2 regions of the Salinibacter pepae genome follow, and region 2 is predicted to be linked to the other one. Evidence: riboswitches for the same ligand, from Rfam matches in the RefSeq annotation. Region 2 holds a riboswitch; the other holds the start of a gene.
The links. Region 2 has a riboswitch for cobalamin ahead of OJA40_RS09590 (adenosylcobalamin-dependent ribonucleoside-diphosphate reductase). Riboswitches for the same ligand answer to the same signal wherever they lie in the genome.

Region 1 (5,026 bases), 730 kb from region 2:
CGACCCGGACCTCGGCAATGGGCGCCGCCGGTCCAAGCCGAAGGCTGTCGTCGGGGGTCGGACGGGCGGCGCCCCACGCCGGACCGGCAATCCATAGAAGTCCCGCTCCGATAAACGAAAGGTGCCAGGCAATGGCTCGAGACACAACGAGGAGCGCAGTTGGTGGGGGTGGGCGGACGTGCCCGTTTTGTTTTCCATTCCTAAAAGTGAAGCGGGCACTCCTCGAAATCAAGTGTCCGCCCCCTCGGCCCCCAGGGCCGTTCGTTCGGCGCCCCTCCTCGCCCACTGCACTCTGTGCAACAGGAATGAAGGCGGCGGCGTATGATTGTGTTACTTCAACGATTCAAACCCGGCGCCATGCCCATGTCTCTCATTCCCCTGGTTGCGGTCGTCATGGTCTTCGCCATCCCCATCCTGGGCATCGCTCTCGCCGGGTACAAGGAGTGGCTCAAATTCAAGACCAAGCATCGGGAACTGGGCAGCTCCACGCGCGAGGTTGAGGACCGGATCGACGGACTACAGGACCGCCTCGCCCGCCTGGAAGCAGAACGGGATGCCCTGCAGGAGCGCGTGCAGAACCTGGAAACGATTGTCACCAGCGAGGCCTGGATCGCGGATCACGACGAGTCCGGCGGGCTCTCCTCCCTAGACGAGACGGACCTCAGTTCCCTTGAGCTCCCCCGCGACGAAGCCCCCCTCCCGCACGACACAGCGCGCACCGCGAAACTGGCCCGGCGCCTCCGCGGTCAGTGACGCCTTTCGCCCCCCGAGCGCGTACACGAAAGATCCCGTGAAGGGATTGTGCTTTGCCGCGCCGAGCGTCTACATTGAGACTGTATTTGAACCCCGTTCTTTCACACACGTCACAGGTTCTCGCCCGGCGCCCGCCGGGCGGGATGAAAAGGGAACACCAGTGCCGCCCTGGCGCACGCCGAAGCGCTCAGCTCGTCTTGTCGACTGCGCTTCAGTCCTCCGCCACGGCCAGTCTGGGGCTGTACCCGCAACTGTGAATCGAACGACGGACGCGCGCTGGAGGCGGTTCGCCACTGCCCGACCGAGTGACCCCAACACCCACCGTTGGGACGGCTCGTCGTGGCGGGAAGGGGAGCCGCCGAGCGTGTCCGTTGACCACGGGGCCGCCGCGTTCGCCGCGGCCCGTGGGTTCGACGAGCCAGGAGACCTGCCTGTGTGCGTGACGAGGATCCCGACCGCCATCGCGGATTCTCTCACCGCCAACAACCTCCGGGACCAGAGGCTTGTGGCGTGCCTGCCCCGATTATGGCCCCGTTCTTCCGTGCGTCCCGTCTGTAGCGGACGCCGATCCTGCCCCATCCGTCCCTCCTGTAGCGGACGTGGGGGCGGCCTTTGTGGGCCCCGTGCAGCCGCCCGAGCCTCTGTACTGAGGTGAGGGCTTTTTCTATGGCTGCACTCGTCTTGCTTATCGCTTCGGCGTTCCTGCTGCCCGTCCCCGGGTGGGCCCAGGCGCCCGCCCCCGCCGACACGACGCGGCGCCCCCCGGTCGTCTCGGAACCGCCGGACTCGTCCATCGCAATGTCCGTAACCCTCCCCGAGGTGACGGTGGAAGGGGTTCTGGACCGCGCCGCCTCCATCCCGGCGGCCGCCCACGTCACGACCCTCGACGCGGACGCCGTGGCCGCGAGCGGCGCGCAGTCGGTGGCCGACCTCCTGTCGATGCGCTCCGGGGCGTTCGTCAAGCAGTACGGGAGCACGGGCCTCGCCACCCTCTCGATGCGGGGCATGGGCGGCACGCAGACGCAGGTGCTGCTCGACGGCCTGCGCGTGGCGAACCCACAGACGGGCCAGGTGGATCTGTCGCTGCTTCCCACCCTGCTGATCGAGTCGGTCGAGGTGCAGCACGGGGCCGGGTCGGCCCGGCACGGCTCCGGGAGCCTGGGCGGCACCGTCCACCTCCGCACGCTGCGCCCACAGACCGATCCGCTCCTCCGCGTGGCGGGCGGCGGCGGCGCGTACGACGAGCGCCACGTGTCGGCCCTCGCGTCGGGCGGGCAGGGTTCCTGGTCCGGGCTGGTGGCGGGGCGCTACTACCGCACGGACGGCGACTTTCAGTACCGCAACTCGTTTCTGGTGCCCACGCAGACGCTGCGGCGGAACGGGGCCGGCGCCCGCACGATGACCTTCTTCGGGCGGGGGACATGGCGGGGGGACACGCAGCGGTGGCGCCTGTCGGGGTGGTGGACGAAGGCGCGACGCGGCCTTCCGGGGCCGGCCAGCGCACGCAGCGGCGGGGCCCGTCAGTGGGACGAGCTGGGGCGGGTGTGGACGGAGGGCACCCTGCCCCTCGGGGCAGGCACCCTCGAGCTCTCGGCGCAGGGACAGCGCTCCCGCCTGCGCTACCGAAACCCCCCGACCCAGACCGACCGCACGACCGTCACGACGGCCACGGACGCGGACGCCGAACTCCGCTATCCCCTCTCGTCCCTCGGGTCGATCACGGCGGGCACCACGGTCGGCTACGATCACGCCTCGCTGGACGGAGGGGTTGACCGGGTGTCCGGAGCCACGTTCGTGGACGCGACCCTCTCCCTCGCTCCGTTTGAGCTCCAGCCGGCGGTGCGACTCGACGCCATCGGGGCGAACGGCGAGCCCACCATCGTGCCGAGCCCTCGCCTGGGCGTCCGCTGGCGTCCGTTCGACGATGTCGGCCTCACGCTCCGCGGCCTCGTGGGGCGGGCCTTCCGCTACCCCACCTTCAACGAACGCTACTACGAGCCGGGGGGCACCCCGGGGCTCCAGCCCGAAGACGGCTGGACCACGGAAGGCGGCGTGTCCTTCCGCCTCGCGCGCCCCGACGCCCTCCTCACGGTGGAGGCCACCGCCTTTGCCACACGCCTGACCGACAAGATCGTGTGGCGGCCCAGCTACGTGGCGAACGGCGTGCAGGTGTGGAGCCCGTCCAACGTGTCCCGCGTCTGCAGCCGGGGCCTGGAGCTGAGCGTGCGGGGCAGGCAACAACTGCGTTCGAAGCTGTCTCTGTCCGGCGGCAGCCACTTCACACATACCCGGGCCGAAAACCGGGCGAACGCCAACTCGCCGGCCTACGGGGCGCAACTGCCCTACGTCCCCCGACAGACGTGGAAATTGTGGGGGCGCGCGGAATGGCAAGGACTGTCCGTCTCCGCGACGGGCCGGCTCGTGGGCCCTCGCTTCTACTCCGCCGACGAATCGAGATCCCTCGCGCCGTACCAGACGGTTGACGTCCGGGCCGCTTACGAATGGGCCTTCGATGCGGGCCGGCTCGCCCTGGAGGCGCAGGTCAAAAACGTGCTCGACCGCCGCTACGAAATCGTGCGGCTCTACCCCATGCCCCCCCGCCACGCCACCCTTCGACTTCGTTTTTCCTTTCCCTCTTCCTGACCTCTATCGACGATGCGTTCTTCTTTCTCGTCTTCCGTTCTCGCGTCTCTTCCGACCGTGCGGCTGCGCCGCCCTGCCGTCTGGATCGCATTCCTGGCCGTCGCCGCCCTGTCGCTCACGGGCTGCGACCTCTTTGGCTCGAATGACGACGATGGCCGCCGCGTGACGACGGACGTGGTGATCGCCAATTCGGGCAACTTCAGTGCTCAGGACGGCTCCCTTACGCTTTACGACCCCACCGACTCTACGGCCACCCTCGAGGACATCGACGTGGCGTTCATCAACAGCCTGGCCCTGCACAACGACCGCCTCTTCGTCGTCGACAACACACAGGCTGACAATGCCGGCCGGATCACGACCTTCGACACCGATCAGCTCGGGCCGATTGACCAAGTTTCGAACCCGCGTCCCCCACGGTACATCGCCTTTCCGACCGCGGACAAGGGGTACGTTTCCAACCTGAGCCGTTTCGACGAGAACTTTAGCCCCGAGCCGAGCACTGTGTCGGTGGTCGACCTGGATGACAACTCGGTCACGAAACGGGTTGATGTTGGGCGTGAGCCTCGGGGCATCGGCGTTGCCGGCGGGAAGGCGTTCGTCGCGAATTCCGCGGACGGCACCCTCTCGGTTCTCGACGCGGACGCCGACACCGTAAACACGACGCTGTCCCTCTCCGGCTGTGATAACCCCAAGAGCGTGTTCGTGGACGGCGAGAACGAGGTGACGGTGGTCTGCCAGGGCGGGGGCGAACAGGCTTCCGAGGTGCTGTTCCTAAGCCCGATCGAGGAGACGATCAAAGACCGGGTAGAGCTTGGTGCCCCCATTGGCTCGGCGAACGCGACCCAGTCGGCGTATTACTCGGAGGGGGCTGAGGAACTGTATGCCATCAGTGGGGTCGAGACGTTCGGAGGCCCCCCGTTGGGGGGAACTGGTGAGATCTTTCGGGTAGATACCGACACCAACGTGCTCGACGCGACTTTAGAGGTTCCACAGGACGATGAACTTGTCAATCTCACTGCAGTCGGCTACGACGCCGTTACGCAAGACCTATACGTGACACGCCTTCCCGTTGGCGACGCTGGCGGACCGCTCTTTTCGGCGGACGGGACCGCGCTCATCCTTGACCGAAGTGGAGACGAAGTCACACGCTTCAAAACCGGCAACACCCCGGGCCACATCGCCTTCTTGCGCGATAGCCAGTAGACACTCAGCATGGCCCTACCGCTCCTTCCCTGCGAAAACACCCCGAATTGGTCCCATGGGATCTCGTGATCGCCTCATTCGCTTCGCCGTCCTCACTGGCATCGTGCTGCTCGCCGCGGCGGCCCGCATCGCCCCGCACCCGCACAACGTCACGCCCATCGCCGCGCTGGCGCTCTTTGGCGGGGCGCACTTTGCGAACCGGTGGGTCGGCCTCGGCGTGGCCCTCGTGGCCCTGCTGCTGGGCGACCTCGTGATTGGGTTCCACGCGCTCGTGCCGTTCGTCTACGGCGGCTTCGCGGCCATCGGCGTGCTCGGCTTCGGGCTTCGGTCGGAACGGAGCGTGGGGCGCATCGCCGGGGCCACCGTGGCCGGGTCGCTACTCTTCTTCCTGGTCACCAATTTCGGGATGTGGTGGCTGTTCGACACC
Region 2 (5,026 bases):
TGTACCACCTCGACGATCGTGTCCCACCGGGCCCGGCTCGACACGCTCGTGCCCCCAAATTTGCAGACGACCCACGGACGACCTGACGCTGGCATCACTCTTCAACTCCCTTCTGCACAAAAAACGACGCGACGCCCTCCACATCGGGAGGGCGCCGCGAAAATCATTCTCGTACGTCCCGATCACGTGTGAGGAGCGCACTTCGGACCGGCCTCGTTCCGACCCGCGCCCCCACTGCCGCACCGGCGCGCGGCCTAGCTGCACCGCGAGTGCCCGCAGTCCGCGCACTCCATGCAGCCCTCGACGTGGCGCACGTTTGCGGACCCGCACTTGTCGCAGGTGACCTCGTGGTCGGTGGCGTGGGCGCGCAGGGCCTTCGCCATCGACTGGCCGAAGGACGCAATCGAGCCCTCCGCCTTCTCAAGCTGCTCCACGAGGAAGTCAATCTTGGAGCCGTGGCGCAGCGCCGTGGACACGAGCCGCGTCTCTACGCGCACGTCGTCGGACGGCATGTGACTGGTGATGTCGCCGATCACGACCGTGCCGTCCGGGCCCAGAAGCGAGTAGTGGCGGCTCTCGTTCTTCCGGATGTAGCCCTCGTCGACACGCTCGCTGTCGTCGCCGAAGAGCGGGGCCTCCCCTTCCGACTTGAACGCGAAGACCTCGTAGGGGTGGTCCTCCAGAAAGCCGACCAGGATGGTCCAGTGGTCGCCCTGGTACCGCACGCGGTGGATGGCGCACGGCAGGGTCTCCGGGCGGTCGGGCGCCTCGGTGCGGGGCACGGTCCGGTCGTCGTCCCCGTCGTCGCCGGAAAGCACGGCACTCATGGTGCCGGCCCGGTACGTGGTCACGCCCTTGATGACGCCCGTGTCGTGGGCCTTCTTGTAGAGCTCCTTGAAGTCCTCGAAGGGGTAGTCGTTGGGAACGTTCACCGTCTTGGACATCGAGGAGTCCACGAACGGCGCCAGGGCCTTCATCTGGGTGAGGTGGTCGTCCACGTCCAGGTCGCGGGTCGTGACGGCCCAGTCGGCGTCCGGGTCCCAGGTGCCGTCCGTCTCCATGTGGCGCACCGCGTAGTCCTTCACCTCCTGGTCCTTGCAGATGTCGCGGGTCGGGTGAATCTGCCAGTGGGTGTGGCCCTCTTCCTGGCAGCGGAGCACCGTCTCGTCGCCCTGCTCCTCGGCGGTCCAGGCCGTGCCGTCGGCGTCGATGTCCTGCCCCACCTCGTAGGCGTTCGGGGACATCGGCGGGCGGGTGATGCCGTCGGGCAGCGCCGGCTGCTCGGACGTCCGGATGTAGCTGTGCATGAACACCGGCTCGATGCCGCTCGACGGCGCGTTGCCCAACGTGGAGGTGTTGCCCGTCGGCTGGATGCTAAGCAGGTGGCTGTTGCGGAGCCCCAGGTCGCCAATCATCTCCTTCGTCTTGTCCGAGAGGCGCTGGACGAAGGGACTCGACAGGTACTCGTCCTTGTCGAAGAGCGGGAACGCGCCCTTCTCCTCGGCGAGGCGCGCGCTGGCCTGGTAGGCCCGGTTGGCGAGGTGCTCCTGGAACTCGCGCATCACGCGGGCGCCCTCCTCGGAGCCGTAGCGGGTCTTCATCATCATGAGGGCCGAGCCGTCGCCGTAGTGGCCGAGGCCGATGCGGCGCTTCTCCTGCAGGTTGCGCTGCTGCTCCTCCAGCGGGACGTAGCTGAGGTCGTTGACGTTGTCGAGGAAGCGCACCGCACGCGGGACGAGGTCGTCGACCAGGTCGTAGTCGATCGTGCCCGCCTCCCGGTCCACGAGCTGCGTCACGTTGAGGTTGCCCAGCAAGCACACGCCGCCGACGGGGAGGACCTGCTCGCCACACGGGTTGGTGGCGTTGATGTGCTCGACGTAGCCCAGGTTGTTCTCCTTGTTGATGGTGTCGACGAAGATGACACCGGGCTCGTTGCGGTTGTAGGTGGAATCCATGATCCGATTCCAGATCTCCCGCGCCTCGTAGACGGCGGGCTCTCCGGTGGCCGGGTCCTTCCACGTCTTCACCGTGCCGCCCTTCTCCTGGTAGGCCTTCAGGTTGCCGTCCCAGTGCTGCTTGTAGAACTCCTTCTCGTTCTCGTAGTCCGGGAAGCGGAGCGCCCACGTGTCGTCGTTCTTGACCGCCTCCATGAACGCGTCGGTGATGAGGACCGACATGTTGAACTTGTGGAGGCGCCCGGGCTCCTGCTTCGCCTCGATGAACTCGATGATGTCGGGGTGCCAGATGCCCATGGTCACCATCTGGGCGCCCTTCCGGATCTTGTCCTTCACGTCGTCGCGGTCGGACTTCATGCCGGAGCCGGCGACGATGGTGGCGGCCTGCTTATTCCAGACGTCGAGCATCTGCACCGCGCCGGGCGTCATCGATCCGACGCCCCCGATGCGCGCCCCGCGGGGCCGCATGATGTGGGCGCAGAACCCGTAGCCCCCCTCCGAGGCCAGAATCTTGGCCTGGCGGGTCAGCTCCGCCTGGATCTCGTCCATCGAGTCCTGGTCGTGGCCCTGGAACCCCGATACGAAACAGTTGATGAGCGTGGCCTTGCCGAGGCCGGTGCCCGCGTTGGCGAAGATGCGGCCGCCGGGGGTGAAGGGGAAGGGGCCGGTGCCCAGGCCTTTCCCGCTCAGAAGCTGATAGAAGCGCTGGGTCCACACGTCGGTGTCGTCTTCGACCTGGGCCATGGCCCGCGCGTTGCGGTACCAGGTGTCCGGCACCCGGTCGTCAGTGCCGTACTGGTAGTTTTGTCCGTAGACCTCTTCGGAGATCTCGGTCTCGAAGATGTCGTCGTTCGTCCGGTCGTCCGTGATAAGGTCGCTGTTGGACAGCTGGTACTGGCGCGACCCGTTTCGTCCCGACCGGGTGTTGACGCGGTGGCCGTTGGAGGCGTGCCCGTTGGTCGATTCGGCCGGGGCGGTCACATCGGCCGCTGCGGAGTCTGGAGAAGAAGGATTTTGGGACATAGCTGAGCGCTCGATTAGTAGAAAAAGGACCTCGGACGGTTGGCGCGCGTCGCGGAGGTCAGGGCGCGCTGAGAGAGGCGATGCAATACAGGACTGCCCCCGGCAGCAGGAGCGAACTGCCCGGAACGGTCCGGCCAATGCCGTCAATCAACTCGTACGCCGCGGACCACATGCCCTTGAGACGCGCAGGGCTTCCCTCTCCGACCGGGCGGCCGGCAAGGGACGTGATCGCTCTCCGAGCGGGCATTCGGGCTGGAACCGTTGCGCGGCAGCGCCGGCCTTCCACCGGACTTTCCCCGTGACGCAGGAGCGCCCATCGGCGCGTTCCTACCGCCGTGCCACGACAGCACGACCCCGGAGAGCACGTGCTCACTAAGCGTGTCTTGTACGGTAGGTTTCTGGCGCCAAAGTATCAAATGACCGCTGCTTATTACTGTTATTGTTTCACTGCGAAAACCCTTCTTCAGCGCCGATGCGGGAAGGTCGTGCGGGAACGTGGCTTTGTGAATTCCTCGATCCGTGTGCGTCTGGCCTCACGCCGCCACAGAATCTCACGGAGCCTGGGTCTCCTCTTCGAACCGGCTCCACATACGAGAAATTCTCGTCCGGAGCGGGTGGTGATCTGACGGTCGTAGAAATGGGGGCGGTGCTCCCTCGACCACACCCTCGCACCAAGGGACGGACGAAAGCGGCCCCCTGCCGTGGTTGTCCGGATCTGGGGGCTTTCGGTCGCTGCTTCCCAACCAGGTGGCTTCAATCAGGCGTTCGACCGAGCCCTCGCCACTAGAGACATCCCCCAGCTCGATGAAATGCGGACGCTGACCTGCCCGGGGCAGGCCGAGACGGTCTTCGGCCACGGACCGACGTCGGCGCCCTCGTACCAGGGGACCGCTTTCTATTACTGTTATTGATCACGCTGGGGGATTCCTGTTCGGCGCCGCTCCGCGTGGACAGGACGCACGGGGGTCGCCCCCCGGTCTTTGACCCGGCTCCCTCCTAGTAGACAGGGGCGTCATAGACAGGGGCATCCCCTCTGTCCCGCCACGGGCGCTCATTCGTCCCCGCCGCCGTACCGGAAGTTGTACGCAATGCCAATCTCGGGCGCCCCCTGCACCACATCGAGCCCGCCGTAGAGCACGACCCGTCCGAGGTTGCCCACGACCCCGGCCGAGACGACCGGATCCCAGTCGCGCCCCGCTTGCGGGTCGATGTGCACCCCGAGCCCGAAGGCCGGCTGGACGCGCGAGTCGAACACGTCGTAGAAGCCAAGGGCGCGGACGCTGAGTTCCTGATCGGGGCCGTCCTCCAGGACGGCACTGTTGACGGCTGCCTGAAGCTGGACGCCGCCCCGTGGATGCGTGTAGCCGGAGGCCAATCCGATGGGGGTGTCGCCCCGCCCGTACAGGCCGGCCGTGCCCCCCGCAAACGCGACAATGCCTACGGCGGCCGCCGCCCCGAGCGCGGGAATGCCAAGGTCGGTCTCCTCCTCGTCGTCGTCTTCCTCGTCGTCCTCGTCCGAGAGCATCTCCTCAACGCGGGAGCGGCCCTCCGTGTCTGCCTCGTCGTCCTCGCCCTCCTCCCCGGAATCATCCCTGGCGCCCCGTTCCCCCTCTGGTTGTTCGTCTCGGCCCGTCCTCTCCGACCGCTCCGTGTCCGCCGCCGAGCGGCCCACCGTTTCCCCTCGGGGGCGTCGGGTGCGGGCGTCGTCCTCGTCCTGCCCCCCGACGTAGTACGGGCGCGGCGCCACCCGCCAGCCGAGGGAGATGCGCGACCGAGGCCTGTAGAGGCTCGGCGATCGGGACGGCTCCGGCGGCCGTTCGCGGGCCTCTCGGTCTCCTGTGCTGGACCGGCGCTGCTCGGCGTCCGACGCGAAGCCCATGCGTTCGACGACGAGCCCCTCCAGCGTCGCCCCCTCTGACAGAATGCGGCGCGCCTCGGTGGGCGACGTGTCGAGGAAGACGCGGTCGTGGCGCACCGTCACGTTGAACGCAAAGCGGTCGGGGACGGGACGGAGCGCCATGCTGTCGACGCCGATGATCATCTCGGCG

Region 1: it holds a riboswitch for cobalamin, as region 2 does, so the genes downstream of both, OJA40_RS12635 (TonB-dependent receptor plug domain-containing protein) here and OJA40_RS09590 (adenosylcobalamin-dependent ribonucleoside-diphosphate reductase) in region 2, are expected to answer to the same signal.

Annotation. Positions count from the first base shown of each region.
Region 1 is NZ_CAMTTE010000001.1:3,017,000-3,022,025, reverse strand. Features, by position in the region: gene OJA40_RS12645 (sensor histidine kinase) at 1-145, opposite strand, end outside; gene OJA40_RS12640 (hypothetical protein) at 364-753, shown strand; cobalamin riboswitch at 852-1,202, shown strand; gene OJA40_RS12635 (TonB-dependent receptor plug domain-containing protein) at 1,420-3,396, shown strand; gene OJA40_RS12630 (YncE family protein) at 3,409-4,599, shown strand; gene OJA40_RS12625 (DUF6580 family putative transport protein) at 4,655-5,026, shown strand, end outside.
Region 2 is NZ_CAMTTE010000001.1:2,288,084-2,293,109, reverse strand. Features, by position in the region: gene OJA40_RS09595 (bifunctional aspartate kinase/diaminopimelate decarboxylase) at 1-95, opposite strand, end outside; gene OJA40_RS09590 (adenosylcobalamin-dependent ribonucleoside-diphosphate reductase) at 255-2,978, opposite strand; adenosylcobalamin-variant (AdoCbl-variant) riboswitch at 3,212-3,288, opposite strand; gene OJA40_RS09585 (hypothetical protein) at 4,030-5,026, opposite strand, start outside.